Regions from separate parts of the Paenibacillus sp. FSL R10-2788 genome, predicted to be linked through region 3. Evidence: riboswitches for the same ligand, from Rfam matches in the RefSeq annotation. Region 3 holds a riboswitch; each other region holds the start of a gene.
What was found. A riboswitch is a leader RNA that binds a small molecule or an ion and turns the genes downstream of it on or off. The one in region 3 is predicted to bind cyclic di-GMP.
Positions count from the first base shown of each region.

Region 1: linked by a shared signal. The riboswitch ahead of NSQ50_RS20755 (thiamine pyrophosphate-binding protein) and the one ahead of NSQ50_RS04670 (glycosyl hydrolase) in region 3 are both predicted to bind cyclic di-GMP.
Region 2: linked by a shared signal. The riboswitch ahead of NSQ50_RS02420 (choice-of-anchor A family protein) and the one ahead of NSQ50_RS04670 (glycosyl hydrolase) in region 3 are both predicted to bind cyclic di-GMP.
Region 4: linked by a shared signal. The riboswitch ahead of NSQ50_RS10195 (DUF6612 family protein) and the one ahead of NSQ50_RS04670 (glycosyl hydrolase) in region 3 are both predicted to bind cyclic di-GMP.

Region 1 is NZ_JBBOQA010000001.1:4,652,779-4,660,235, reverse strand. Features, by position in the region: gene NSQ50_RS20780 (DNA-binding protein) at 1-94, shown strand, start outside; gene NSQ50_RS20775 (3-oxoacyl-[acyl-carrier-protein] synthase III C-terminal domain-containing protein) at 171-872, opposite strand; gene NSQ50_RS20770 (hypothetical protein) at 872-1,153, opposite strand; gene NSQ50_RS20765 (hypothetical protein) at 1,208-1,651, opposite strand; gene NSQ50_RS20760 (carboxymuconolactone decarboxylase family protein) at 1,764-2,132, opposite strand; gene NSQ50_RS20755 (thiamine pyrophosphate-binding protein) at 2,143-3,783, opposite strand; cyclic di-GMP riboswitch class I at 3,939-4,035, opposite strand; gene NSQ50_RS20750 (methyl-accepting chemotaxis protein) at 4,210-5,460, opposite strand; gene NSQ50_RS20745 (helix-turn-helix transcriptional regulator) at 5,582-6,538, opposite strand; gene NSQ50_RS20740 (SDR family NAD(P)-dependent oxidoreductase) at 6,698-7,457, shown strand, end outside.
Region 2 is NZ_JBBOQA010000001.1:541,041-548,497, forward strand. Features, by position in the region: gene NSQ50_RS02395 (DUF3221 domain-containing protein) at 1-167, opposite strand, end outside; gene NSQ50_RS02400 (SDR family oxidoreductase) at 359-1,180, opposite strand; gene NSQ50_RS02405 (MarR family winged helix-turn-helix transcriptional regulator) at 1,194-1,607, opposite strand; gene NSQ50_RS02410 (ASCH domain-containing protein) at 1,935-2,348, shown strand; gene NSQ50_RS02415 (hypothetical protein) at 2,545-3,042, opposite strand; cyclic di-GMP riboswitch class I at 3,433-3,523, shown strand; gene NSQ50_RS02420 (choice-of-anchor A family protein) at 3,632-5,587, shown strand; gene NSQ50_RS02425 (alpha/beta hydrolase) at 5,737-6,672, shown strand.
Region 3 is NZ_JBBOQA010000001.1:1,082,890-1,090,346, forward strand. Features, by position in the region: gene NSQ50_RS04645 (glycosyltransferase family 4 protein) at 1-120, shown strand, start outside; gene NSQ50_RS04650 (glycosyltransferase) at 182-1,282, shown strand; gene NSQ50_RS04655 (UDP-glucose dehydrogenase family protein) at 1,287-2,627, shown strand; gene NSQ50_RS04660 (hypothetical protein) at 2,651-2,824, shown strand; gene NSQ50_RS04665 (sugar phosphate nucleotidyltransferase) at 3,300-4,673, shown strand; cyclic di-GMP riboswitch class I at 4,810-4,889, shown strand; gene NSQ50_RS04670 (glycosyl hydrolase) at 4,902-6,452, shown strand; gene NSQ50_RS04675 (glycosyl hydrolase) at 6,606-7,457, shown strand, end outside.
Region 4 is NZ_JBBOQA010000001.1:2,347,748-2,355,204, forward strand. Features, by position in the region: gene NSQ50_RS10185 (DUF4179 domain-containing protein) at 1-1,428, opposite strand, end outside; gene NSQ50_RS10190 (RNA polymerase sigma factor) at 1,412-1,930, opposite strand; cyclic di-GMP riboswitch class I at 2,134-2,225, shown strand; gene NSQ50_RS10195 (DUF6612 family protein) at 2,343-3,191, shown strand; gene NSQ50_RS10200 (NADH-dependent flavin oxidoreductase) at 3,304-4,467, shown strand; gene NSQ50_RS10205 (CapA family protein) at 4,545-5,561, opposite strand; gene NSQ50_RS10210 (FprA family A-type flavoprotein) at 5,832-7,070, shown strand; gene NSQ50_RS10215 (NAD(P)/FAD-dependent oxidoreductase) at 7,087-7,457, shown strand, end outside.

The DNA.
Region 1 (7,457 bases), 3.6 Mb from region 3:
GCTTCTGCAGCTACATGGATTGGGGCCAAAGGCGATCGTCCTATTACGGAGTGCTCTCGCGGAAAAGGGGCTCACCTTTGCGAGTAAGTCCTGATGTTGCGTTCATATTTATATTAAAAAGCAGCAAGCTTAGGTGAATCCCTAGCTTGCCGCTTTTTGTTATACAGCTCCTAATATTCAATAACAAATGCTACATTTTGCCAACCGGCACCCACTGTCCAGAACAGGACTTTATCACCACGTTCGATCTTTCCAGTAGTTACAGCTTTATGTAGAGCAATAAATGGGCTGCTGGTAGAGGTATATCCGAATTCATCCCCTATGTATACCGCTACATTGCGATCAATGCCGACTTTCTCACACATCTCTAAGATATTAGGCAGTGAAAACTGTGAGAAGCAGGCTGCTTTAATGGCTTCAGGCGCGATATTGTTGTTAGACAGTAGAGTACGAATAGACTCAGAAGCAGCATCTATGCAAATGGAATTATCAAAAGGAATAAACTTCACATTAAACTCTCCAGCCGCTACACCTTGTTTACCCAGTTTAGCCAGGCCTGCGCACGGGAACTTGGAATTATCGCAAACACAAGGATCCGTTTGGTAGATAGAGTCAATGAAACCGACCACATCCTCAGCTTGTTCAAGAATGACTGCCGCCGCTGCATCACCGAAGTTAGCGTAATAGACTGGATCATTCTTATCGGCATGAGGGGTTACATAATCGGAGCCGATGACCAACGCTCGTTTAATCCTAGGATTCGCTTGCATCTGACGGCTAACCTGTTCCACAGAAGCCGTCATACCCGCACAATTAGCATTACTGTCAATGCAGATCGTATGGGATGCGCCTTTGATCAAACGGTGAATCATTAATGAGTTGGTAGGAAAGATATACTCAGGAGTTTGACTTGCATAGGCAATAAGGTCGATATCGGCACCTGTGACTCCAGAACATTCCTGGCAGCCTCAAAAGCCATCGTAAGGGAATTCTCATCCGCATCCTTAATACTATACCGTGTAATACGACCTAATGCGGATAATAGACCTCGAATATCAATGCCTTTTTCGTCAAAATGCTTAATGAAAAAGTCGTTACCAACTATATTGCTGGGATGATAGATATCAATGCCTTTAATACGAATTCCGGTCATAATACGCCTCCAGGAAAGCAGTAAAATGTGGCCTACATATTAAGATTAAAAGATCTAGACTGTAACCGCAGAAATGATCTCGATGTTATCGAGTCCAGCTTTACGGCCAAGACGGGAAAGCTGCATTTTGAGGATCGGGTTATTTTCAAGCGTTAGATTTACTTTTACAAATCCATCATTCTTAAACATTACAAAGCAGCTTTCTAAAAGAGGTACAACATCTGGTGCAGTTACATTTAGCTTTCTGCAGTCGATTTTTAGTTCATAGTCAGCTGGAGTAATTGGATTGATAGTTTGTTGATAAGCTTGAATAGATTTTAGACCATCTTCTTCAGAAAATGTTCCATCTAACTCAATGTTAATAACCTTGTTTGTAGTGTCTGTCTTCAAAACGAAACTTCCCATGCCTAAATCTCTCCCATAGATTGAATTTGTCCAAAACAGTTCGACTGCAATATCCAGCCATGTATATCCATTTAGCTGTTTTATAAAAGTCAAAATTCGACACTATACAGCAAGTAATGGGATATTCCGACTCTATTATAGGCATATTTTTCAAGTGTATGCAATAATAAAGTCGAATTTTGTATATTGTTGTCGAACTGTTGGGTTATTGGATTTCTTCTATGGTTGCAAGCAGGATATTAAAAGCTGTAATGATTCTAGGTGCCCCTATAACGGGTACTAAGTGTAATAGAATACCTTTAAGCTGTTCTACGGTAACTCCAACACGAAGGGCCATGACATAATGAACGCCCAACTGTTCGAATTGACCCATTGAAATTAAAGATGAAATGACTGCGATTTCCTTCCAGTCAGGGGCTATAGTATTACGTTGAAAAATATCGCCATAGGCATTCCCCATAATAAATTCAGCCAAGTCAGGGAAGTGGTCTTTAATTGGAGCTAGTGCTTTTGCGCCATAGTCTCCTGATAGATTCGTGAAGTGGTTGAGACCACTGTTGATATTTTCCTTCATGGTTAGCCTCCTAGTTTAGGTTCAAAGTACGGTGTGCAGTCGGAGGGACTTCATCACGGTCTGTTAGTAGTTCAATAACGGCAACATGGTTTAGAGCTACCGCATCTTTAATTGCAGCTGTGAATTCATCCGCATTCTCACATTTGTAGCCTTTAGCACCTAGAGATTCAGCGAATTTTACGGCGTCCATTGGTACTTCATATAGAGTTCCATCGATACGACCTGTGGTTTTCTCCATACCCTTAAGAGCCATATCTAGTTGCTTATTATTGACCACGATAAAGATGACAGGGATATCTTTGCAGACAGCGGTGTTAATCTCAGCGCCGAGCATCATGAAACAACCATCACCTGTAATGCAGAGGATAGTTTCTTCAGGAGCAGCAACTTTTGCACCAATAGCCATGCCGATCGAATTACCCATGCAAGCAAAATACGCATCAAAAACAAAGCTGCCCGGTTTCTTAACCTTGTACCATTTTGCAGCGTGGAATCCATGACTTCCATCATCAACGAAAATTGAATTATTATAAGGGATCAAATCACTTAAAGTGCTCATTACCGAAGCAAGGGAAAGATTCTTGAGGGTTGGAAGCTCTTCTGAATAATCCGCATCGGCCAAAGCCTCACGTTTGGTGATTGTGTTTGGGTCAATATGATTTAGGCAGTGCACCAAATTATCGCGCAGGTCCCCAGTGACCGGTATCGTTTTGGACAATAGTATTTTTCCGACAAAGGTTGGATCAATATCAAATTGAATTAAAGTTGCTGGATGATTCTCCCGTTTAAGATTACAGATGGTCATATCACTTAAACGTGATCCAAGCACTATAAATAAATCGCTTTTATTCAATAAATCGTCCCCGTGGGTCGAACCGCCAACGCCAATAGGACCATGATAGAGTGGGTGATCCCAGACTATAGCCCCTTTTCCACCTGGAGATGTTACTACAGGAATATTAAAAGTTTCTGCGAGTTGAACAAGCTCTTTATGTGCTCCGGAGCGGTTAATTCCTTTACCCGCAATAATCAAAGGATTCTTAGCAGCTTGAATAGCATCGATGACTCTATCGATATTAGCTTGACTAATTAGAGATTCTCTTTCTGGGATTACTATATTGCATTCTTCCAATACTTCAGTTTGTACATCAAAAGGAATACAAAGATGAACAGGACCCCGTTTGGTCAGGGCCACAGAAATCGCATGATTAAAAATAGTACCAAAGTGATCCCCACGTTCAACCAATTTACTGAACAAGGTGGCAGGTTTGAACATATCAGCTAAATCAGCCAGAAAAGAGGTGGAGTCCTGACATTGAGGAATTCCAAGCTCTGTAATGGATTGGTGGCCGGTAATAAATAGGACAGGTAGGTTGTTAGCTTTCGCATGTGCTGCTGCTGTAAGCAGGTTAGTTCCCCCAGGACCCGAAGTACCAAATGCTACGCCTAGGTTACCCGTTTTCAGCGCATACCCTGCTGCTTCGAATCCGGAGCTTGCTTCATGTCTGCCGGGAATAAATTCAATACCGTAATCCACCATCTTTAGAACTATTGGACAAATGGATTTGCCAATGATCCCAAAAGAATGGGTGACTCCAAGGTTACGTAGTGCTTCCGCCATGTAATCTGCGACTGTCTTCAAAAGAAACACCTCACAAGTTTTTTGATATATATTAGTTATTAATCTACCGAATAGATACGATAGATCAATATACTCAAAAAGTAAAAACCTGTGCTCTATAGTAAGCACAGGTTGGTGGCATAAGGCACCGCTAAGACTGAACAATAGTTCAGCCGTCCTGGTTCCTCTGCAACCTGGCAATCATGGCCTCAAACGAAAAAATGAGGCTGTAGATCCATGGTTTTGCGTCATCCTCTTTCGAGGATTTTGCCAATATTAATTTATAGTTGATAAGAATAATTTTCCTTTACAATATATTCCTCATTAATTTTTGTCAACATAATCCGCTAAAAAAACTCGAAATTTGACGAAAGTCTTGTCCAAGAGATGAAGTTTTGCCTCGCGAAAAAAACTGCCACCTAAGACTCAGCTTAGGTGGCAGTTGATAGTTTTGAACTAGAATTTAAAGATATGAATGGTTTTTTGCAGATTAAATACGGCCTGGGTCATTTTTTCCGTTTCTTCTGCAACAGACTGCAGGGCATTAATCTGTTCATTCATAGCCGCCGATACCTCTTCCGTGCCAGCAGCAGTTTCTTCGGTGATTGCTGAGATATTCTCAATTGCACTGGAAATTTTCAAGGCACTTTCTAGCATAAGATCACTCTCCGCAGAGAATGAAGAGATTTGCTCGGTAATGTACTGCACGCTTTGTACAATTTGTGCGAAAATATGGGCAGATTGAGTGATCATTTCATTCTGAACCTGCACAACCTCTTCATTGATGGCAATATTATCGATGGCTTGTTTAATATCTGACTCAATGCTGCGGACCAAGCCGAATACTTCTTTTGTGGATGCCGTAGATTCTTCAGCAAGCTTGCGAACCTCTTGAGCTACAACGGCAAAACCCCGACCATGCTCTCCGGCACGAGCAGCTTCGATGGAGGCATTCAGTGACAGCAGGTTGGTCTGCTCAGCGATCTCTGTGATGGTCTTGGTGATCATCGTAATCCCGCGGGCATTTTGTGAGAGAGCTTCAATAGTATCAGCCACTTTTTGTGTAGCCTCTATGTTTTTGCGCATGCCTTCAGCCTGTGTATCTACGGATTGGCGCCCTTGCTCAACAAGTTCTAAGGTATGTATTGAACGTCTGTTCATTTCTTTGGTGGAGTTCGTATAATTGGATACTTTGGTCTCAATGTCTTTAATGGATTCTGTCATATCAGCGATATCCGTAGATATTTCATTTGCACCAAGAGCGAGCTCAGTAGAAGAAGAGGCTACTTGTGCCATGACAATCTTCAGGTTCTGGTTCTTATCTTCGATTCCGCGGCTTGCATCCATAACTTGACGGGTGATCTGCGATGCATCGGTCAGAATCTTCTTGAGCTTATCAATCATTGTGTTAAAGGAGCGGCTTACGTCACCCATTGAGCCATTTTCGTCCGCTCTGCTAGTGAAATCGCCCTTCGAAATACTGTGAGATACATTAGCAATATCATCAAAAGATGATGTAAGCGTTCTCTCCACGAAGCGAGCAACAGGTAAAGTCAGACCTGCAAGAACAACTACTAGTATAATTCCTACGAGAAATTGACCTAGAATCATTAACGTAACTAAGACAGGAATAGCAAACAGTGCGGCAACGAGGTAACATCCGGCAACAATTCTTTGTTTTAACGGAAGTTTGTGCATCCAGCTCATTGGTAAAATGTCCCCCTTATTAAATTTTATGTAATGGTGTTATTATAGGGGATTTATAGGTCATTGGTCTATAGAGAAGTGTCATAAATCTTCTTTAAGTAGTAGATATTTAGAATTCATGTCAAAATTCCTCATATATTGTGGAAATTGTTTTAATAGCAGACTTTACCATCCCTACTAGTTCGATAGGAGCTAAAACAATAACTGAAGGAGAGAAAGAGAGTACGATACGACAGGCAGATTCTATAGCATTAAACTCGGCCTCCACGTTCATCCACCCAGTATTAGCAGAGGGTTCTACTAAAGTTATAGTTACATATCTTTCACGTTGTAATTCTTTAAGAATAGACTCATTCACCTTTAAGTTCACTACATATTTTGGCAGTGCTGCTTTAAAAGCTAAAGTCGATTGTTCCCAGTAGCTTTTTAAATCAAAAGCCTCAGGTCTGACAAATGATTCATAAGTTGCGTCAGCTTGTATTAATCTCGACACGCGAAAAGTCCGCATTTCACCCTCGGTTCGTGCCACTACATACCAAACTCCACGTTTTGCGACTAACCCGAGAGGTTCAATGAAACGCTCCTTCATCTCGTCATTCCGTGGGTAAGTGATCTTCACTTTACGGTCTTCCCAAACAGCTTCCTGCAAGACAGATAGGAACGGGTACGTCTCGTCGGAAGGGTGCCAGCTGGCACCATCAATATGAATGCGCTGGCTCAGGTAACTGGCTGGATTATTCGGCCTGGATGGGGAAGCAGCCTCCAGCTTGAGTACGGCAGAAGAAAAGTCGTTTTGTATACCCAGATCTTTTAAAATCGAGGAGTCTGCGGACAGCAGCAGAGTAGCAATCTCTGAGGGCTTCATACCCGTTAACGAGGTTCGGTATCCTTCCGTGAGCATCCAGCCCCCTTCGCGTCCCCGTTCGGCAAGAATCGGTATTCCTGCTGTACATAAGGCTTCCATATCTCTAAACACAGTTCGTTCAGACACTTCTAAGGTCTGGGCTAGCTCACGGGACGTCATCTTTCCACGATTTTGCAGCAAAAGTAAGATGGATAACAAACGATCGGCTCTCATTAAGGGAACATGCCTCCTCCTAATAAATGTTAGTCAGTTCTTAATTAATTATTATATTATATATGTCAGTTGATGTCATATTAAAGAATTATACTTATATAAGGTAAGGATTAAATATAGAACATTTAGAGAAAAACAAATGTAGAAAGGATTGAGAACATGACTTTAAAAGGAAAAGTAGCATTGGTCACCGGAGGCAGCAGAGGTGCTGGTAGAGGAATTGCATTGGAGCTGGCAAGGAAAGGTGCATTCGTTTATATTACGGGCAGAACGACAGAGGCCTCTGGCACAGGGCAAAGCAAGCGGAGCATTGATAACGTGCTTAGGGAAATAAAAGCGGAGGGAGGGTCCGGCAGCGCCATACGATGTGATCATACAAAAGATCAGGAGACAGAGACGGTCATTCGCCAGATTGCTTCAGAGCAAGGGCGGCTTGATATTTTAGTCAACAATGTATGGGGCGGCAACGATTTACTTATTGAGCAGAAGTCTTTCTGGGAGCTTCCAACAGCGCATTGGGACAATATGTTTAATGCGGGTGTGAGGGCACAGTTGGTAACAAATTATTACGCCATACCTTTAATGCGCGAGGCAAAAGCTGGCGGTCTAATCATCCACACAACCTTTTGGGATCATTACAAATATCTCGGAAACTTCTATTATGATCTTTCTAAAAATACACTTGTGCGCATGGCCTACGGGTTATCGATTGAGCTTAAAGAGGACAACATTGCAGTTATTCCTCTTACTCCGGGCTGGATGAGGACAGAGGCGGTGTTGGAGAGCATGAACACGGATGAGGAGCATTGGCATGAGGTTGAAGAATTGCAGATGACTGAATCCACAACCTATATCGGTAGGGCAGCCGCTGCTCTCGCAACCGATCCTGAGGTTATGTCTATGACCGGTCAACCGCAGC
Region 2 (7,457 bases), 540 kb from region 3:
AAGTCTTCTTCTTTTAATTCGGAAATTACTAAAATTCTTTTATTTTCTACATCTATTGTGTGTACAATTCCTTTCAAAACTTCATCATTCTTACTACAGGCGGTGACTAATAACAAAAAAATAAAAATAAGAGTCCATTTAATAGTAGTACGTGGTTTTTGAATCATGGACCTTCCCCTCTAGTGGTTACGACATCAGTTTAAAATCGGTTGCACAGGCATAGCATTTTGTACATTACCAATATAAGAATAAACAGCAGCATATCCATTATGACGACCTTTATTGATTCCCCTCGCACGCGGCAGTAACAATGTATCCTGAAATGCTTCCTGATGGTTTAGCCAAAAAACCACCATGATTAAACTAATTCGTACTTATAGTCATGTGCAAATTCTTTGAATGTAATGGGTCTTTTACCAAGTAATATTTGTAAATCGGGCGTGATTTTTTTGGCTAATCCAATTTTTGCAGTGAAGTAAATTCCAATCATAACAGTCACAAATTCTTTTTGAATTCCTTTTGTTAACATTTTATCTCTAAACTGAAGAACTGATGGATTAACATATTTGATTGTTTCTCCTAGCTCTTCAGATAAAATTTCAGCTACTTCATAGTAATCTAGCGCTTCAGTTCCCGTTAACGAGTAACCTTTATTTTCATGACCATTCTCAGTTAGGATTCTAGCTGTTACAGTACCGATATCACGAACATCGATAAAGCTAGTCTTGCCTTTTCCTGCGGGTACATAGATCTCCTTTTCTTTACGTAGCTCTTCCCCATGTTGAGAAATTAAGTTTTGCATGAAGAAACTTGGGCGTAAAAAAGTATATGGAATTCCTGATTTTTTAATGATTTTTTCAATTTTATGGTGTGGAACAATTGGGTTTTTCTCTACGCCCAATAGAGATAGAAACACAATGTGTTCAACTCCGACTTCCTTTGCGATATCTATGAGGGGTTGGAAATATTTTTTTGCGTCAGCTATATGAGGAGGGCGCAGTAAAAATAATTTTTTCACTCCTGTTAACGCTGGACGAAAAGAATCAGCATTTTCAAAATCAAAATAAACATACTCACTGTCTTTTCGATGGGAGGCAATTTTAAAAGGTGTTTCACTTTTCCTTAGTTCGTTAACCACTTCACGTCCTACATTACCGGTTGCCCCTGTGATTAGAATCATAAGTCTCACTTCCCTAACTAATATTTAAATAGATCATTTTAAGCACGTTCATAAACGTGGACATTTCTTGTTCAGAAATATTTTTAAGTGCGTTATCCATGATTTCGTCACTAAGAACTTCTATTTGACTCTTAATTATCATTCCCGAATCTGTAATAAATACAAGATTTGATCGTTTATCATTTGGATTATCTCTAATGTCCAGAAGTCCTTTTGCTTTAAGTCGCTCGAGTATACCCGTTATTGTAGGGCGATCCGAGTAAGTTCGCTCTGCAATCATAGCTGGAGTTGTTCCTTCTAAATGAATAGATATATCTTTTAATACTGCCCATTGAGGAGCTGTTACATTATAAAGTGAAAGTTTTTTTGTTAAGCTTTTTTTCATTTCAAGACTTACTCTTATTAATAACTGTCCTGGGTTGTCCATAAATTAATTCCTCTCTTTAAATAGTTTGCACACTAACTACTTGATTAGTATACAAACTATATTCTCCTTTATCAATTTTAATTATTTTATTTGTTTAAATTGTGGGGAGTTACAGGTGAATGTCAATAATATTGATATTTAGAACTTTTGTTTGTATATAATAAAAATGAATGTTCTTATTTTTAGAGGCGATCAATCATGGAAATGAGTATCGACCAAACGGTTGGGATTATTTATCAAGTCTAGGAGAGCAAGATTACACAACGCGAGATCGAGATCCGTGACATCCGTGACAAACGTCCAACATAAACAAAGGGGATAGATATCATGCGGTGTATAACAATACGGCAGCCTTGGGCGACCTTAATTGCTCTTGGTGAAAAAGAGTTTGAAACTCGTTCATGGAGAACAGCCTACCGCGGCGAGTTAGGCATTCATGCCGGAATGAGGATTGACAAAAAGATTTGTGAACAGGAACCGTACAAATCAGTATTGGCGAAACATGGCTATACAGCAAATAATTTGCCGACAGGAGCTATTATTGCTACAGGTCAGCTCGCGGGATGTTATGTGGTTACTCCAGAGGTGGATTTAAGGGAATGGATCAATGGGAACGAATATGATTTTGGCGACTATAGCGAAGGACGGTTTGCCTGGAAGCTTGAAGGGGTTCATCCATTAAGCCATCCAATTCCAGCTAAAGGTCGGCTAAGCTTGTGGGAGCACTCTAATCACTTCTGAACGGCGAATGATATTTTTAATGTAATTTTTATGTGCCTATCAGCTTTTTTTCAGGTTCGAGGTATATATTGAAGACACCAAACACCCCCCAGTGTTTTGTGGTATATCTCTCTCAGGTCTTGCCAACTCCCATGGTAAGGCCTATTTTTTTGTTCGCTAATTGATGGGGGGAGAGTAGAGCGGCTTCTATACAGCTTTATTTAATTTGAAACTGTTCTTCGTAACTCTTAAAAGAGGAAATATCCAGCCCTAGGTATCTGCGCATATGGATGGCAGCCTGAGCCGCAACAATGTCATTCAACAGCAGCATTCGTTCGTGATAGCCACGACATATATACTTGGCTTCAATTCCCGTATTAAGTCTGTTTTGCTCATACACCTTGATTCCCCGTCTTCTCATTTCTGCACGAACATCCCTTAGATCTGTTGTAGCTACTGCAGCAGCTGTTCCAAGCACCTCCAGATAAGGGGCGGGTGTTCGTAAGTGTGTAGATAAAATGGCGGAGTCCCGTTCGAAAGCTGATAAAATCATCGGAAGCAATAAATAAGATTTCACCAGCATGTTGTCCCTGCTTTCTGCTCTATGCATGAATCTCATCACCTCTAATAGGAACGTATATTCGTATTCTACCCCGACATTCCAAAAATAATCAATGGTATTTCTAAACAGCTTATCCAATGTGATTAAATTCACAACTAAATAACGAAGAATAAATTATATTAAAATTGTAATAATAAAAATTAATGTATCGGACGCACATAAAGGAGAATTATGATGGAAAAAGAGGGCAGCCTCCAGCGTGGATTTTTTTTTGGTTTAATTCTGAGTGTTCCCTTATGGATATCCATATTGGGCTATATACAGTTACTTTAAAATTTAATGAAAAACCTTATGCGAAGCGCCTTTAGGCGCTTTTTTTGTATGGTAATAATGAGGGGGATCATCGAAAGGAATTGATTGACAATTGTGGGTGTCGGGCGCTAAACTGTTATTAATTCAAAAAGTATTAAAAGTCATAGACGGTTATTGGAGAGAATGCTTCGGCTACCAGTTCTGGACTTGCAGTGTAATACATATATATAGTCATGATAATAGCAAACCGTCTGAAAGGGCGGGACGCAAAGTCCAGGAGTCTAAAGTGTCTTAAAGGCACAATGACCGTCCGACTGCCATGAGAAGGGAATTCCACTTCTTTTTGGCGGTCTTTTTTGTTGTTAGGTCCTTTAGAGTTTCTGGTAATTATTCTGATTAATATAAATCATAGTTTTAGGAGGTGTGCCATTTGAAAAGAAGAATAAGACCGTTACTCTCGCTTGTATTAGCTGGGATTTTGACGGTAGGTAGTGGGCTTTCCTCATTAGGAGCTGGAGTTGCTGGAGCTAGTAGTTCTTCTACATTGGGAATTGCAGGGGTCTACAACGTGTTTATTCTAGGGGATATAACAACGGTTTCGGATACGGAAGGAAGGTTTGCTGCTGGAGGTAACGTTAACTTAACCAACTATAGTGTTGGAGATAGGTTGACCGCTGCTGAGGTTTCCTTGACTGACACACTTGTTGTTGGAGGGAATCTTACTTTCAACGGAGGTACTGTTTATGGGAATATCGTGCACGGGGGAGATTTTTCAGGGAATGTAACGCTCCTCAAGGGAGGTACAAAAAGACAGGGGAGTACGATTGACTTTTCAGCCGTAGGTCAGTCTTTGAAGGACAAATCAGCAGAACTTGCAGCATTGCCGGCGAATGGAACAACAGTGTACCAATATGGCAGTCTTACCCTGACAGGTACAGATCCTGCGGTCAATGTTTTTAATGTTCCAGGAGATAACGTCTCTAATACCTATGGAATTACAATAAATGTTCCTTCAGGATCTACAGCAATTATTAATATTGATGGTTCTAACGTAAAAATGAAAAACTTCGGATTTCTACCTAATAACGTGTTGAACAGCAAGAAAATTTTGCTTAACTTTAGCCAAGCTGCGTATCTTGATATGGCAGGCATAGGTGTAATGGGAAGCATACTTGCCCCCTATGCTCATGTTGATTTTATTAATGGTCAGATTAACGGTACTTTAGTGGCGGCTTCACTCAAAGGGACTGGTGGTGGTGAATTTCACCACTATCCATACGATGGTGATGAACCTGGACCAACGCCGACACCAACGCCAACAGTGACACCAACGCCAACGCCAACAGTGACACCAACGCCAACGCCAACAGTGACACCAACGCCAACGCCAACAGTGACACCAACGCCAACGCCAACAGTGACACCAACGCCAACGCCGACAGTGACACCAACGCCAACGCCAACGCCGACAGTGACACCAACGCCGACGCCGACGCCAACGCCGACGCCGACGCCGACGCCAACACCGACGCCGACAGTGACACCAACGCCGACACCGACGCCGACAGTGACACCAACGCCGACGCCGACGCCAACACCGACGCCGACAGTGACACCAACGCCGACGCCGACGCCAACACCGACGCCGACAGTGACACCAACGCCAACACCGACGCCGACAGTGACACCAACGCCGACGCCAACGCCAACAGTGACACCAACGCCGACGCCAACGCCAACAGTGACACCAACGCCGACGCCAACGCCAACAGTGACACCAACGCCGACGCCAACACCAACGCCGACGCCAACAGTGACGCCGACACCAACGCCAACGCCAGAAGCAACACCGACACCGACGGTAACACCAGAAGCAACACCGACACCGACGGTAACGCCAGAGGTAACACCGACACCGACGGTAACGCCAGAGGTAACACCGACACCGACGGTAACGCCTGAAGCAACACCGACACCGACAGTAACACCAGAAGCAACACCAACGTCGACACCAGAGACTTCGGTGTTCCCGACACCAACGCCATCATCCGTAATTGGCACTATAGTTCTTGCAGAAGATCCTGTGCCGCTTGGGCCTGTAGCTTCGCCGACACCAGCGCCAGTACCAACACCGTCGAATAGCACAGAAGTACTTGTTGATGATGATGAGATCCCATTAGGCCCGGTACCGGCAGTGACACCAACGCCAACACCAACACCTGATGAAATCATCGTAGTGGACGATACGATCCCATTAGGTAAGCCACCTGTGAAGGAATTGCCAAAAACGGGTGAATCAAGTCCTGCACCTTACTATGTAGCAGGTTTAGGTTTTGCACTTATCGGATTATTAATGAGAACCAAGTTCTCCAAAAAGAATAAATAATAAACGGTAGAGCACAACATAGAGTCGCTTTCGGGGGGTGTCCCGATGGCGGCTCTATTTGTATGTCATGATTGCGATAGTTTGGTGCATTCTAAGTAGATGGTATACTCTTGTTGCAAAAGAAATGAAGAGGGGATGGCGAAGGCGAATTGATATGGTTCATTATTAGCGCTGTAATCATCATAGGGATTCTAATCTATGTGGGATTTTTCTTCTATGGTATTGCTATTAAACGAGCACCAAAGGTATTTCTAAGTAATAATCCTAATCTGAAGGCTGATCCTCCGGTTGCCGGAGCTTCTTGGGGGGAGGGGAAAGATTGGGTCTCTCGCCAGAGCTTCGAGAATATTGAGATCGTATCTGCAGATGGACTTAAACTAAGAGGTTTCTTACTCCAATCTAATTGTGCTGCGGGACGCACAGCCATTCTAGCCCACGGTTATTCAGGTAAAGCAAAGGATATGGGGGCGTACGCCAAAATCTACTACGAGAACTTAGGCTTTAACATCCTAATTCCCGATGCAAGGGGGCATGGAGATAGCGCAGGGGATTACATTGGTTTTGGTTGGCCGGAACGAAAAGATTATTTGCAATGGATTGAATACATGATTAAAAAGACTGGGTCTAGTGCTCAAATTGTGCTTCACGGTGTTTCTATGGGCGGTGCTACAGTGCTAATGACCTCAGGGGAAGATCTTCCACCGCAGGTAAAAGCTATTGTTGCGGACTGCGCTTATACCTCAGTAAAAGCACAATTATCTTACCAACTACGGCGCATGTATCGTTTGCCAAGTTTCCCTTTCGTTCAAAGTGCAAGTCTAATCACCCGCTTGAAGGCGGGGTATGGTTTTGGTGAAGCCTCTGCATTAAAACAAGTGCGGAAAGCGAAGGTTCCGATTCTTTTTATTCATGGGGATGCGGATAACTTTGTACCTTTTGCTATGATGAATGAATTGTATGAGGCATGCCAGAGTCCAAAAGAGAGGCTCATAGTGCCGCAAGCGGGGCATGGATTGTCTTATGATACGGATAAGGCGGGGTATATAGATGTAGTAACAGCTTTTGTAAGCCGATATGTAAAATAAGTCCTGAACGTAGACAGCGCCCGATATCCGCTAGGTAGCGGTTATCGGGCGCCTATATTTTTCCACACATGACGTAGTCCTTGAATAAGGATCGTACCGTCATGCTTTCTCGTTATATTCATCCCCCGCCGTTCGTGAGTAACGGGTGTCTTGATTCCTTGTTATTTCCAGCAGCCGTGTGGCGAGAATAATCCTTCCAATACGACAAAAGCCCTACCTCTCTTTTGCCCTTGCGGCTCCATTGACCGCGCCAGTGTGAATCGGAATGCTATATTTCGAATTTAATCTCATAAAAAGGAAGAGTACTGCAAGAAAACATAAAGCCTCTTTGTCCAAAATGCCGATGTGTATAATAGTCGGCCTGACATCTTCTTGGTGGGGATATTCAATATATCGAAAAACAAATACCATATAAATATAACACACTATTGTTTAAAAGGCAAATATAATAATGAATTCCAAGATAAGGTTTATTTGATTCTAGAGAGAAACAAACCTCGATAGGGAGCGCTTAGATTTCGAAGTAACTTAAATTGGGTTAATTGTGAATTATTCCGGAAAAGCTAGTAAACCAGAGGAGATGGGCGATCTCGGTGCAAATGGGCTAAAATGTAAGTTGGATATTTTTGCAAACGCTACAAACTACAACTGAAAATGCCAGAGACGAAGGGCTTGTGTCTGCTGGGGTTATTTTGCGTGCCTATTTTGTGAACAGCTCTCTAAAACTGACAATAAACTCCAACATTGATTGAAGGATTGAGGGTAGACCGTTATAATTAATAAGT
Region 3 (7,457 bases):
CCAGAGGAAAGACGGCGGATGGCGGACAATGGGATGAAACGAGTGAAAGAGCATTTTGTTATCGAGAATACGGTCAAGGACATCGTTGACTACTATAAAGGTTTGTTGGCGGGCACCTGACAGATGATATGACGCGGTAATTCTGAAGATGATGCTCCATAAAACTTTGAGGATGATTCACATGAAAATTGCGATAGCGCACGATTACTTAATCCAAATGGGCGGCGCGGAAAGAGTGGTGGAAGTCTTTCATCACATGTATCCCGAGGCTCCAATCTACACAACGGTTTTTAACGGAAGCCGCCTTACTGACAATCTCAAAGATGCGGATATCCGTGCCTCCTGGCTGCAAAAGATTCCGGGAGTAAAGACCAATTTTAAAGGGGTGCTGCCACTTTATCCAATGGCCATCCGTGATTTGGACTTTCGCGGTTTCGATATCGTCCTGAGTTCCAGCAGTGCTTTTATGAAAAGTATTCAGGTTCCTAAACATACGTTTCATCTTTGTTACTGCCATACGCCTATGCGCTTCGCATGGGACTATGACACCTATATGGAACGTCAGTCGAATTCCGGGCTGTTCAAGAAAATGCTTAAGGTATACATGCAGCAGCTTAAAACGTGGGACCAACGGACTTCCAAAAATGTGAATCAGTTCGTAGCCAATTCTTCAGTAGTGAAGACGAGGATTCAGAATTATTATCACCGGGATGCAGATGTCATATTTCCACCGATTAATACAGCCCGGTTTACAAGCTCTTCTACCATTGGTGACTATTATTTAATTGTCTCCCGGCTTGTTTCCTACAAGCGGATTGATCTGGCGGTAGAGGCTTTCAATCGTAACGGTCTTAAGCTTTATATCGTAGGGGATGGACCGGATCGCAAGCGCCTCGAAGGCATGGCTAAGGATAATGTATCGTTTCTGGGCCGGCTAGAAGATGAGCAAGTGACTGGAATGATGGCACAGTGTCGAGCATTTATTTTTCCAGGAGAAGAGGACTTTGGAATTACACCGCTGGAAGCGAACGCTGCAGGAAGACCGGTAATTGCTTATCAAGCAGGTGGCGCACTAGATACTATTATTCCTTATGTAAATGGTGTGTTCTTTCAGCATCAAGAAGTGGAGGATCTACTTAAGGCTATTTATGAGGTAGAGTCCTACGCTTGGGATATCGATCAAATTATGGAGCATGCACGTAAATTCGATGAGCAGGCGTTTATGGTTAAGTTCAAGCAGTATGTTGAGCAGGCGTACGTCAATTTTCTAAAAGGAGGATGATTATATGAAGCTGACAGTAATCGGTACTGGGTATGTGGGTCTTGTATCTGGCGTGTGCTTTGCACTGGGCGGACATCATGTCATCTGTGTGGATAAGGACGAGGAAAAGATTAAGAAGCTGAAACAGATGGAATCGCCCATCTATGAGCCGGGAATCGAGGAACTGATTGAACTGAATCTTCGTGAGGAACGGTTATCTTTTTCTGCAGATCTTCAAGAGTCGGTGCGCCGTTCAGATATTATAATCCTTGCTGTAGGTACGCCATCACTGCCTAATGGTGAAGCAGACTTAACCTATATTGAGGGTGCAGCCGCTGAAATCGCTAAAGCGATGGAAGGGCACAAAATTATAATGACTAAATCTACAGTTCCAGTAGGGACAAATGAGAAAATCTCCAAAATGATCTCTAGCCATACCCATCATCCTTTTGATATCGTGTCTGCACCTGAGTTTTTACGTGAAGGCTCAGCGATTCGCGATACCCTCCATCCCGACAGAATTGTCATTGGTCTTGATAATCCAGAGCTGGAACCAACTATGCGCGAGCTTCATAAGGGTTTCACAGAAAATGTATTTGTAACAGATATACGCAGTGCTGAAATGATCAAATATGCTTCGAATGCATTTTTGGCCACGAAGATTTCCTTTATTAATGAGATCGCCAATATTTGTGAAAAAGTGGGAGCTGATGTAACTGAGGTAGCACAAGGAATGGGTATGGACCAAAGAATCGGGTCATCCTTCCTGCAGGCTGGCATCGGTTATGGAGGCTCCTGTTTCCCGAAAGACACTAATGCGCTCATTCAAATTGCGGGCAACGTCGATTACGAATTCAAATTATTGAAATCTGTAGTCGAAGTGAATAAGGGACAACGGTTTATGATCATCTCCAAGCTGCATGAATCACTTGGCAGCCTGCGCGGTTCGACGATTGGGATATGGGGGCTTGCCTTTAAGCCTAATACTGATGATGTCCGCGAAGCTCCAGCCAGAGAGATTGTTGAGGCACTGGTGGCTGAGGGGGCAACAGTCAAACTATATGATCCAATCGCAGCTACAAATTTCAGGCAGCAATACGATCATCCGCAGCTTCGCTGGTGCCATCTGCCAGAGGAAGCGGCTGAGGGCAGCGATGCCGTCTGCCTCTTGACCGATTGGAGCCTGCTCAAGGAGATTGATCTGCATCAGCTGGCGAAAAGCATGCGTAATGGGGTATTGATCGATGGACGCAATGTGTATTCCAAGGAGCAAATTGAGGGTACCGGCCTCGTTTATCATTCTGTCGGCCGCCCGCAGATGGGCGGATTGAGCGGTTATTCTGCTAGTGTGGCTGGAGCGGTTTAATCTAAGTTATATTGATTGAACTTGTGATTTTTCTATTAGGGATGAGCCGTGACTCCAGAGAATGTTTGGACTTCCAGCCGCTGTTGTCTGCAGATTTCCTGATTTTAACCGCTGATAGCGGTAGAAATCCGCAGACAAAGGCGGATGCTATCGCTCCTCCAGTTCCAAAATTCTCTTCCGCCACTCCATTCCCTTAATCTTAAGTTTCTAAGCAATTTATAAAGTTAGGTACTCTGATTATATACCGCAGTAGCAGTAGCATTTGTAGTTGTCATTGTCTCTGTTTCTGTGGTGGCAACTAGTCTTGCTCTTGTAGTTGCAGTTGTTCTTGCAGTTGCAGCTGCCTCCCCCGGAGCAGAAGCAAATCTTTAGAAAAACGTGCTCGCTTCCGGCTGGTACAGCCCGGTGCGCATGGATCATTGTTAAAAAGTAGTTGGTTAGGTTAAGAACGGAAAGGGAATTTGGAACTGTAGAAACGGAGTGTTCGCCCGAAAGATTTCCGTAGGAAAGCTAGCTTCGAAAGCATATGCTATCCTCGGATTTCTACCGCGAGAAGCGGTCCAATCAGGAAATCTGAGGATAACAGCGATCGGAAGTCCAAAATCCCTTGGAGTGGATTCTACCTAACAAAGACATAGCTTTTAATACATTCCATTCAAGGAGGTTCATTCTATGAAAATGGTACTTCTATCAGGCGGTTCAGGTAAACGGTTATGGCCGTTGTCTAACGACTCACGTTCAAAGCAATTTCTAAAGGTACTTGAAAGCCCTCAAGGTGAACCAGAATCCATGGTACAACGTGTCTGGAGACAGCTGGAGGAAGCAGGGATGGCAGAATCATCTTATCTGGCCACCGGCCGCGGCCAAGTAGAAATGATACAAAGCCAACTGGGAAGTCATGTGCCGATTATCGTTGAACCGGAGCGTCGGGATACTTTTCCGGCTATCGCCTTAACAGCTACCTATCTTTATTCAGTGGCAGGTGTTTCTCCAGCGGAGACGGTAGCAATATTGCCTGTTGACCCTTATGTAGAAGCATCCTTTTTCGATACCATAGCTATGCTTGAGGGGACCATGCTGGAAAGTGGAGCAAATCTGGCACTAATGGGTGTTGTTCCTGAACATGCCTCAGAGAAATACGGATATATTATTCCTACCGCTGAAGAGGCGGGGGGGAATGGTTTTATGAAGGTGAGTCACTTTCAAGAGAAACCAGACCGCATACAAGCAGAACAGCTCATCGAGCAAAATGCATTGTGGAATTGCGGAGTGTTTGCCTTCCGTTTAGGGTACTTGTTAGATATTTTGCAGCGTAAAGGGTTGCCTTTAGGATATGAAGAATTGCAGAAGCAGTATAAGCTATTGTCTTCCATCAGCTTTGATTATGAAGTGGTGGAGAAAGAAGAACATATTGTGGTGCAGCCGTATGATGGATTCTGGAAGGATCTTGGAACGTGGAATACGCTGACAGAGGAAATGAGCAGCAAGCATGTAGGAAAAGGTTTTGTGACGGCGGATTCTGAGGGGACTTGCTTGATTAATGAGCTGGACATTCCGATTACGGTAATTGGTGCGAAGGATCTGATCATTGCGGCTAGCCCGGATGGAATTCTAGTTACCCATAAAGCTGAGAGCCCACGGATTAAAGAAGTGCTGAAGACCTTTGAACAAAGACCGATGTACGAGGAACGCCGCTGGGGCCATTACAAAGTTATTGATTATGTGAAATATGATGAAGGCAATGAAGTGCTGACCAAACGGATTTTTATATCCGAGGGGAATAATATCAGCTATCAATTACATCGCAAGCGTAGTGAAATTTGGACAATCGTCAGCGGCGAAGCAAGTATTGTGCTGAATGAGAAAAAACATAATGTGAAGGCTGGGGACGTGGTACGTATACCGGAAGGAACGAAGCACGCGATCCTTGCTTTGACGGATGTTGAGTTTATAGAGGTACAGACGGGGTCTGAATTAGTAGAAGAAGATAACATACGTATTACTTTAGACTGGAATGATATAGAACTACAACAATTCATTTCATAGGTCTAACCTATCTATTTAACCAATTCAAAATTTCTTGAAACAGGTAAATTGACTCAATTATCAAAAAAAGTCATAAAAACACTAAATATATCATTAATTGTCGTCGATACTTACGGTAAGAGAGATTATTTCTCTTAAATTGAAAAGGCAAACCTATCGAAAGGTAGGGACGCAAAGCTATAGGGCCTTCGAAAGAGTGGCAGCCTGGCTACCGAAAGGGAGATTATTTTGAAAGCTTACCGTACGTATCGATTGTTTGGTGCATTTCTGTCACTCGTCCTGTTTCTGACTGCACTTCCGCTTGCTGTTGGAATTTCGCCGTCTATTGTCATAGCTGCTTCAAATTCTGGAACGCCAGTTACCCCAGGTGCCTCACCTGAAGCCGTAAAGCTGCTTAACTATTTTTACTCGATCTCAGGAAAAGGCATTATTGCTGGTCAACATGACTATTTAGAAAGTCCAGATGAAATTAACAATATGCTGAAGGGAACCAGCGGACAATATGCGGCTCTTCACGGTTATGAAATGGGTGCGATCAGTGGTCAGTCCGAAGCAACGATGGCTTGGCAACGTCAAAATGTGGTGAACAGCGCCATCAACTGGAATAAAGCGGGCGGGATCGTAGCTATGACTTTTCATGCTAACCTGCCGGGCACCTCTTATGACTGGGATAATGTGAAAAAAACACTTAGCCAGAGTGAGTTCGATAGTTACGTTACACCGGGTACTAAGCAATATAATAATCTGATCGCTGAGCTTGATAAGGTGGCAGTCTCTTTAAAAAGCTTGCGTGATGCCAATGTTCCGGTGCTTTGGAGACCCTATCATGAAATGAACGGGAACTGGTTCTGGTGGGGGAAGAAAAATAACTTTTCTAAACTATGGAATATAATGTATGACCGTTTTGTTAACGTTCATAAATTAAATAATCTGTTATGGGTATGGAGTCCGAATGCTCCCAATGTTTGGTCAGATCCTTATGCGCTAACTTATCCAGGTGCTGATAAAGTAGATATTCTGGCAGCAGATATATACGAAAATGATTACCAGCAAAAATACTATGACAGCTTGTTGAGTCTAGCCGCAGGCAAACCGATTGCGATCGGGGAGAATGGTGAAATGCCTAATCTGGAGAAGCTTCAGCAATCGCAAAGTAAATGGACGTATATGATGAGCTGGGGAAAAATGCTTTACGAAAATAACAGTGCAGACACAATCAAAACATTTATGAATAGCAACTACACCCTGACCAGAGATAAATTAAATACTGGTCTGGCACCGACACCTAGCGCCGCACCAGCGCCGGCACCTTCCGAAGAAGAGGGGGAGGCAGCAATTCCTCTCGCGAAGGGGCTTGCAGGAGAGTATTACAACAACATGTTGTTGTCGGGAGCGGCAACTCTTAACAGAACTGATGCAATAATCGATTTCAATTGGCGGCAAGGATCGCCGGATGCCGCCCTCGGGATTGATCGTTTCTCCATACGTTGGAGCGGTAAAATTAAGCCATTATATGATGAGCAATATACATTTTACACTACCTCAGATGATGGCATCCGTGTCTGGGTGAATGGGGAATCCGTGATTGATAGTTGGACTAAGCAAAGTGGTACTGAGCGTAAGGGCACTATAACGCTGAAGGCTGGCCGGCTATACGATATCAAGGTGGAGTATTACGAGAATGAAGGCGATGCGAGAGTCCGCTTGATGTGGGAAAGTGCTAGTCAAGCTAAAGAGACAGTTCCAGCAAGTGCACTTTTTCTTCCGGATGTCTCCTGATTGATGAAAATTAAAGGTCGATCCTTAGTGGCTCTGCGTTATTGCAGAGCTACTAAGCTATAGTCCTCATTAGGTCAGAAGACGATTGTCCGATAACAGGTATGTTTATTTAGCACCTGTAGAGGCAGTACAGCTACCGAAAGGAGGATTTATTTGCGTAAATATTATAAGAAAAACAGATTGTTGTTTACTATGTTACCGGTGTTTATTATTTTTTCCTTGCTGCCTTGGGGAGAGGTTAAGAGTCTTCCGAAGGCTATGAGTGTTTCTTCCTCTTTACCTCCGGTTATACCCAGTAATCCATCGGCTTCTGAAGAGGCTAAGCAACTGCTGAGTAATTTGGTGAATCTACGTGGCAAAGGGATTTTGTCCGGCCAGCATGATTATCTAGAAAGCCCAGATGAACTGGTTCATAAGCTGAAGAATACTTCGGGACAAAATGCCGTTCTACATGGTTATGAATTAGGGGCGATTAATAATCAATCCGAAGGGACGATCGCAGAACAGCGGCAAGCAGTGATAGACAGTGCAATTGAATGGCATCACGAGGGTGGCATTGTAGCCATGACATTCCATCAGAGTTTGCCGGGAACATCTCCAGAATGGTCCAATGTAAACAGAAGTCTCAGTCAAGAGAAATTTAATGCTTATGTTACACCTGGGACAGCTCAGTATAAGAGGCTAATCTCAGATCTAGACGAGGTTGCTGGATATTTGGGACAATTGCGTGATGCCGGAGTTCCAGTCTTATGGCGACCTTACCATGAAATGAATGGCGGTTGGTTTTGGTGGGGGAAAAAGGACAATTTTTCAGAGCTTTGGAGTATTGTCTATGATCGTTTTGTAAACACACACAAGCTAAATAATCTACTGTGGGTATGGAATCCGAATGCGCCGAATGAATGGTCAGATCCTTATGCTGCATATTATCCCGGTGGGGATAAACTCGATGTTCTGGCTGCGGATATCTACAATAACGATTATAAGCAGTCCTACTATGAGGAT
Region 4 (7,457 bases), 1.3 Mb from region 3:
GCTTTTGAAGCCAGAAGATTTGGATGTTGATTCCACAATCAAATTTCCCCCCTCAGTATAGTAAGTGAATTCAATTTTTAACCCATCGACATCAAGTGAAGTGAACTGCTTTTCTTCTTTAGGTTTGTTTATAGTGATCCAATTCTTAGTAGTATCACGTTTCTCAATGACAGCATCCTTTAATATAAGTTTCATTGGAACATCGGACCAGTCGTTATACCATTCCGGAGATTCGAATTGAAATAAATGCTGGTAGCTTTCGGAATGATCTCCCTTCAAATTCCAACCCCCAGTGATTGTTTGATCACCTATAACCAACTGAGCGGTATTATAGTGGACAATTCCTTTTTTAAGCGAATCATTTTCATCTATTAGAATTTGGATATCCAAAGGGGTAACCACTAGCTGATCTAAGGTCATACCGGTCTTTTCTTGAAATTCAGGACTGTTATACAGTTTCTTAGTGTAAATCGCCTCACTTGCTTTTTTTCCATCTGCGTTAAAATCGAACTTCCACGTACCTGAAAATCGTTTCGCTTCTTCAATGTAACTAAAATGAAGACTAGCTTCCTTCCAATCTGATTCAGTTATATTAAAGACCTGTTCAATAAATAAATCCGATCCTTCGTTAGGCATGATGGTTGGAATTGCTTCATTCTCTTGACCACCAGTACTAACTACCAAATGTGGGTTACCCCGTCCTAAGTCAGATGGTGATGCAGCGACTTTGTAACGGATAATGGTTTGATTGGAAACATGTCGAACGGATTCGATTTGAATGCTTGGATATTGCTTAACTCCAGTATTGATAGTATCCCCTGCTTGATGATTAGATTGTAAGGGAATATTCCGATCACTGTAAAAAATGAGATTCCGTGCTTCAAACCTGTAGTCCTTTTTATCATCCTTTAATGTATCAGGTGTCTCATATACTCCAATGAGTTTCTGGCTTTCAGGATCGTATTCTAAATAACCGTATACCTTTGCCTTGGCACCGGATTCACTAGTCATGATGTTTTCCTCTGTAGCAAATCCAGTATATTTGGATAGATCAGATTTAGTATCAAGTGATAACAGCATTTTCATTTTTTCTCCATCAGTTACAACACCGTTCAAATTCATTGTTACTCCTGAAATGGAAGTTTGAAGATTATACTGTTGACCGATGCCGTTATTTAATGCATTGCTCACACTTCGACCACCAATTTTATCCCAATTAATCGTCATACTAGCGAATACAGGAATGGTTACAAGTAAGAGGCAAGAGAAGACAATACTGATAGGAATAAGCTTTTTATTAGACCTAGGAGTATTCTGGGAGGCATGCAGATTTCTTTGACGTGTATAAGCTTCTTGTTCTATGGCAGTCCACATCAAATCATAATCCGGTCGGGGAATATGTTTATCTTTTTCAATATAGAGACTCATTACTATTCAGCTCCTTTAGTTGGGTTCCACCCATTCTATTTAGTATTTTAAGTCCCTTGTTCAGTCTGGATTTTACAGTTCCTTCGGGTATGCTCATAACTTTAGAAATCTCGGGTACAGTCAATTCGTTTATAAAACGAAGGACTACTACCATTCTGATTTTGTCAGGAAGCTGACTGTATAACCCTTGTAATTCTTTTTTAGTTTCCTGTCGATCCAAACGTTTTTCTACAGGGTTTGATTCCTCAGACCTGGATAGTAAATAATTACGTACTTCTTTCATCCACCCCGTCTTACGCCTTTTGATCACACTGCTGCACTCATTCGAAGCAATTCGTAAAATCCAAGCTTTCAAGTTTCTTACCTTCGACTTATCCGCTAAGATAACTTTTACAAATACCTCTTGGGAAATATCCTCCGCATCTGCCTGATTTTTCATTAAGTAGTAACAAAAATAATATACTTGTTCTTTATAGAGCTCGAAAATTTCCCGGTCACTCATTTTGCTGCACCCCCTGTCTCTGCTGTTCTCATTAATAAGACTTATAAGCGTATGTAATCGTTCATTTTTCATTTTGATTGTAGTATTTCTTCTGAGTATCATAGCGAATTCGAATGGAAGATAAGTCGTTTACAGGTAATTATAACCATGATAAAATTAGCGGTGGGACATGCGTCCCTAATCTATTAAAACTAATTGAATGTCCGCGTTAAAGGTAAAATCATCGAAAGATGATGACACAAAGCCATGGGTCTAAAGCCTTTCGACAGAAGGAAATGATCGCCAGGCCGCCATAGGGATGTCTTATGAAGCATAAAGGATAGCTCTAAGAATATGTAGTCTATTTTGAGCTCTTTTATTATTTCGACCTATACGGCGTTACATTATCGCAAGGGGCCGAAAGGGGAAGTACATGAACAGTTTTTTCAAAACAATAGGTACTAGTTTGGCAGTAGGTGCTTTATTGCTGTCCGGAACGATCGGATGGATGTCTAATCCAGGAGTAGTGTCTGCAGCTACCTCAACAGTAGTAACCGCGGATCAGATGATCAGCAAAGTAACGGCAGCCTCCAAAGCAATAAAGAATTTCCATCTGGATGTGACCAAAAAACAGGATATTCAAAGCGGCGGGGTGCGTATCAGCAACACCAACACTCTGAAGCTGGATATCAACCGTCTGCCGAATTTTGCCGCAGCAGGCACTGTCGCTAGTAGTCTTTTAGAAACATCGTACAGTCTATATGCCAATGACAAGGAGTTTTACTATCTTGTAGACGGAAGTGAACTGATCGATGAATCTGAAGATGAAGGTTACGACGATGACGGGGAGCCGATCGATCCTGATGCACAGTATTGGCTTGGACTGGAGAAAACGGAATGGGATGCCTTTTACTCTAAAGGCCAATACGATCCTGTTTCCATGCTTGATTCGGTCAAAAGTTATAAAAAATCCATGAAAGTCAGCACGGCTGGCGCACAAACGGTCTTACAATTCACGGTAACCGATCCGACAGCAGCTAAGGGGATAATCAAACTCTATGACCAGGAGAACCTCTGGGATGGTGAGACAGTTCAACCCAAAAGCGTAACGTGGAAATTATTCGTCAATACTAAGACCTGGCAAACGGAAAAGCTGACAGTCGATCTGAGTTATGTGCTGGTAAGTGATGGAGCAAAAGATACATACACCACGAAAATTGAAGCTAAATACTCCAAGAATAATAAAGGTACAGCCATTGTAAAACCGGCCGAACTAGAATAATAAGGACGATTCATATCGAGCAAAAAGCGCTGTTCCGCTGAACAGTGCTTTTTGCTGTATTCAACAGTAGTTGTTTATTAGTTGACAAGAATAAATCATTGCTGTAATTTATATGTATGCGCATGTATATAATATTTTGTTTAAATATAATTTAATGAAAGTTGGGAAAAAGATGATAGCACTAGACACAACATTAACTTTTCGCAGAGGACTGACATTAAAAAACCGAGTGGTTATGGCTCCAATGACCACGCGAATGAGCTTTTATGACGGTGTAGTAACACAAGATGAATTGAAATACTATTCACTAAGAACGGGCGAAGTAGGTGCGGTCATCACTGCGGCAGCAAATGTACAAGAGGGTGGAAAAGGATGGGAAGGTGAACTTAGTGTTTCCTCCGATCAATTTATTCCTAGCCTTAGCCGATTAGCATCTACTATTAAACGAAATGGAACAAAAGCTATTTTACAACTATTCCATGCAGGAAGAATGACAGATTCAAAAATACTACGTGGCGTACAACCAGTTTCCTCCAGCGCCATTGCTGCCGAACGTCCGAATGCAGAAATTCCAAGAGCATTAACAGAAGATGAAATTTTCGGTGTAATTGAGGATTTTAAAAAAGCGACTCAACGTGCTATTCAAGCTGGATTTGACGGGGTAGAAATTCATGGAGCAAACACATATTTAGTCCAACAGTTCTTCTCTCCACACTCCAACCGTCGTGATGATCAATGGGGCGGAAGCTTAGAGAAAAGATTTAATTTCATTAACCAATTAGTGGATGCAGTTATTGCTGTCGTTGACAATTCAAAGGTTAAGGATTTTATTGTCGGCTATCGTTTTTCTCCAGAAGAATATGAAGAGCCTGGAATTAAAATCACCGATACCTTTTATCTTATTGATAAATTAGCTGATAAAAAGCTAGATTATCTGCATATTTCATTAGGGGATTTTAAGAAAGTATCTGCATCAGAAGATTTTAAAGAAAAATCAATCCTGCAATATGTACATGAGAAAATCAATGGCCGTGTACCTTTAATTGGGGTCGGAGATATCCGTACCAAACAGGACGCAGAGGACACGTTGACAAATGCTGAATTAGTAGCAGTAGGACGTTCTCTTATCATTGATCCTCATTGGACAAGTAAAGTGCTGGAGGGTAAAGAAGATATCATCAGAAGAGTACTTGCTGATCAAGATAGAGAAGAACTCGTAGTAGAGAATGGTATTCTAGAATTCCTTAAATTAATGATGCCTGATCGTTTACGCTAAACCCAAACACAGTTTTGAGCGCTATATCTATAACGTTCCGCGGTAATTCCGCGGAACGTTATTTTTCTGTAACGACTCTATTCCCTCTTTAAGATTGTTGTCGTATGTTTCAACATTCGATTCATGAGATTTCGCCGTTCTGTTTTTATGTCGGTGTCGCTTCTCTTTAATGCGTCGCGGATGGGGATGATCTCTGTAATTTTCCTGCCGCTTTTTATTCTTCGATCTACACAAGTCGGAATGTAACCTACGTTAGTTATACTCGTGTGTCCTTTTTCATCCTTCTTTATTTTAAGCGTAAGAATGATACCGCTTTGTGTATAAGGAATATTCATTAGTTTAGTCGAAACAAAATTCCCCAATGAGTAAATAACGAATTGTTTTTTTCCACGAAGCGCTAACGGTTGTAGAACATGTGGGTGAGACCCCAGTATGATGTCGGCGCCATTTTTAAAGAAGAGATTGACCAGCTCTTTTTGCCTCTTGTTTGGAGTGTAACGGTATTCGCTTCCGAAATGCAGATAAAGCAAGACTAGATCGACTTTCTTTTTTAAATCTCGAATCTCCCGAATGATTTTGGGCGTAGATATCCGGTTAACCAGCCATGGCTTACTCACTGGTACAGGAATTCGGTTGGTTCCTGCTGTGTAGGAGAGGATGCCGATCGTAATTCCTTTGACGTTTTTAATAAGAGTTCTCTTGGATTCTTCTAATGATTTAGCTGTTCCCGTGTGGTCGATTCCATTACGGTCTAGAACTCGTAACGTCCGAACCAGACCCGGGGCACCATAATCCATGCAATGATTGTTGGCCGTTACTAATACGTCGAATCCGGCTTGCTTAAGTGCAGGGGCCAGTTCGTCTGGACATTTGAATATCGGACCGCCTGAACGTGGGCTTTTCCGGCATTCGGGGCCACTTCCAGCAAAGGTAGTTTCGAGATTGCCAATTGTCAAATCAGCCTGTTTTAGATAAGGAGCTACTTTTGCAAACAGGGGGCTGAACGAATAGGTTCCGTCAGGCTGTTTAGCATCCGAAATAATATAACGTTTGACCATTAGATCTCCCACAGCAGCTATTTGTATTTCAGTCATGGATATCCACCTTTTTATTATTTTCATTAGGATATGGCATAAAGTTGTTAGGGGTTATTCTTTCTTTAAGGCGAAGTGCAAACATTTGTATGGCTTTTTATTTAAAATGTGACTCAACGCATAATCACTTTATTTAGATCGTCTAAATTTAAGGTATTCATTTTTTTTCAAACTTTTATAATTTGATTCAAATCCTCTTTTTTGTTTGGCAACCATAATAAAATAAGGTTGTTGATAAACATTATCAATCAAACATTGGAGGTTATAGAAATGAGTACACAATTCAAAAAAATCGCCGAGGATACTTACTGGATAGGCAAAATCGATAACCGCCAGGTTCCATTTCACCGCCTGATTCTGGCAAAAGGAACTACCTATAATTCTTATTTATTAAAAACAGGTAAGCCAACTGTCATTGATACCGTAGATATGGAATTCGGACGTGAATATGCCGAGTGCCTGGGTGAAATGATTGATCTTCTAGATATTCATTACATTGTAATTAATCATACAGAGCCTGATCACTCTGGTGGACTGGCCGCTCTCGCTGCCAAGGCTGCAAATGCCACGATCGTATGCACCGAGATTGCTGTTCCCGAATTGCAGGAAATGTACAAGCTTCATAGCCGGAACTTCCTGGTGGTTAAAGACGGAGATAAGCTGGATATTGGCGGGAAAACGCTGCTGTTTAAAGAAACACCGTATCTCCATACCGCAGAAACGATGATCACCTATTGTATCGAAGATCAAATCTTATTTCCTTGTGATATTTTCAGCACGCATGTTGCGGTGGAGAATCTATTCAGCGATGAAGCCGGGTTTGATATTACGGAAGATTTCGAGGGCTATTACGCAGCAATTATTCATCCTCACAGAAGATATGTAAGAACCCTGTTAGAGGCTGTTAAGGATCTTGAGATCCGGATGATCGCTCCTTCCCATGGATTTGTGATCCGGAAGGACATACGTAAATATATCGGGATGTACGCCACATTGAGCCGTGAAACAACGCAAGGAAAAAAGGCAACCATCGTATATACCACCATCAAAAACAGTACCAAGAAGATGGCCAAAATCATACAGGATTGCTTGCAGGAAAATAATATAGAGACAGAGGTCTGGGATGCAGATAAAAGTAGTGCCACTGATATTCTGAACAGCATAACGTCAGCGGACGCGGTCTTTATTGGCAGCTCCACTAAATACGCGGACATGATTGGGAACCTGGAGAACATTCTGAAAGAATTGCACAATATGAATCTGGAAGGTAAACTTGCTGCAGCCTTTGGCTCCTACGGCTGGAGTGGTGAAGCCATTGAAGTCATTCAGGATTATCTGAATGGAACAAACATGACGGTGCAAAGCACATCTGAGGTTATTAAAACCACGGGGATGACACATGTAGAGTTCCCTGTACGAATCAGATTTTCCCCGAAAGAGCCTGAGAAAGTTCAAAAAATTAAAAATGCGGCTGAATTTGTTTCGGATTTGCTGCTGAGTTCATTTTAGGGAGGAGGAACATAGGATGACAAAACATTACGTTATTGTTGGCGGAGGAGTAGCCGCCGTCCATGCCGCCAAAGCCATCCGTGATCAAGACGCAGAATCGGAAATTTCGATCCTCGGGGAGGAAAGTCTACTGCCCTATAACCGGATTAAGCTGACCAAAGGGCTGTTTACCGACCTGCACAGTGAGAAGGTGCTGATTAAAAAGGAAAAATGGTACCGCGATAACCGTATCTCCGTAAAAACCTCGACCCGAATCCGTTCTGTCCACCCGGACCGGCAAATAGTTGTGACAGAAGATGGGCAGAGTGTTTCTTATCATAAGCTTTTATTGTGTATGGGAGCGAAGAATCGTGCACTCTCCCTTGAGGGCTTCGCCCTGAACAATGT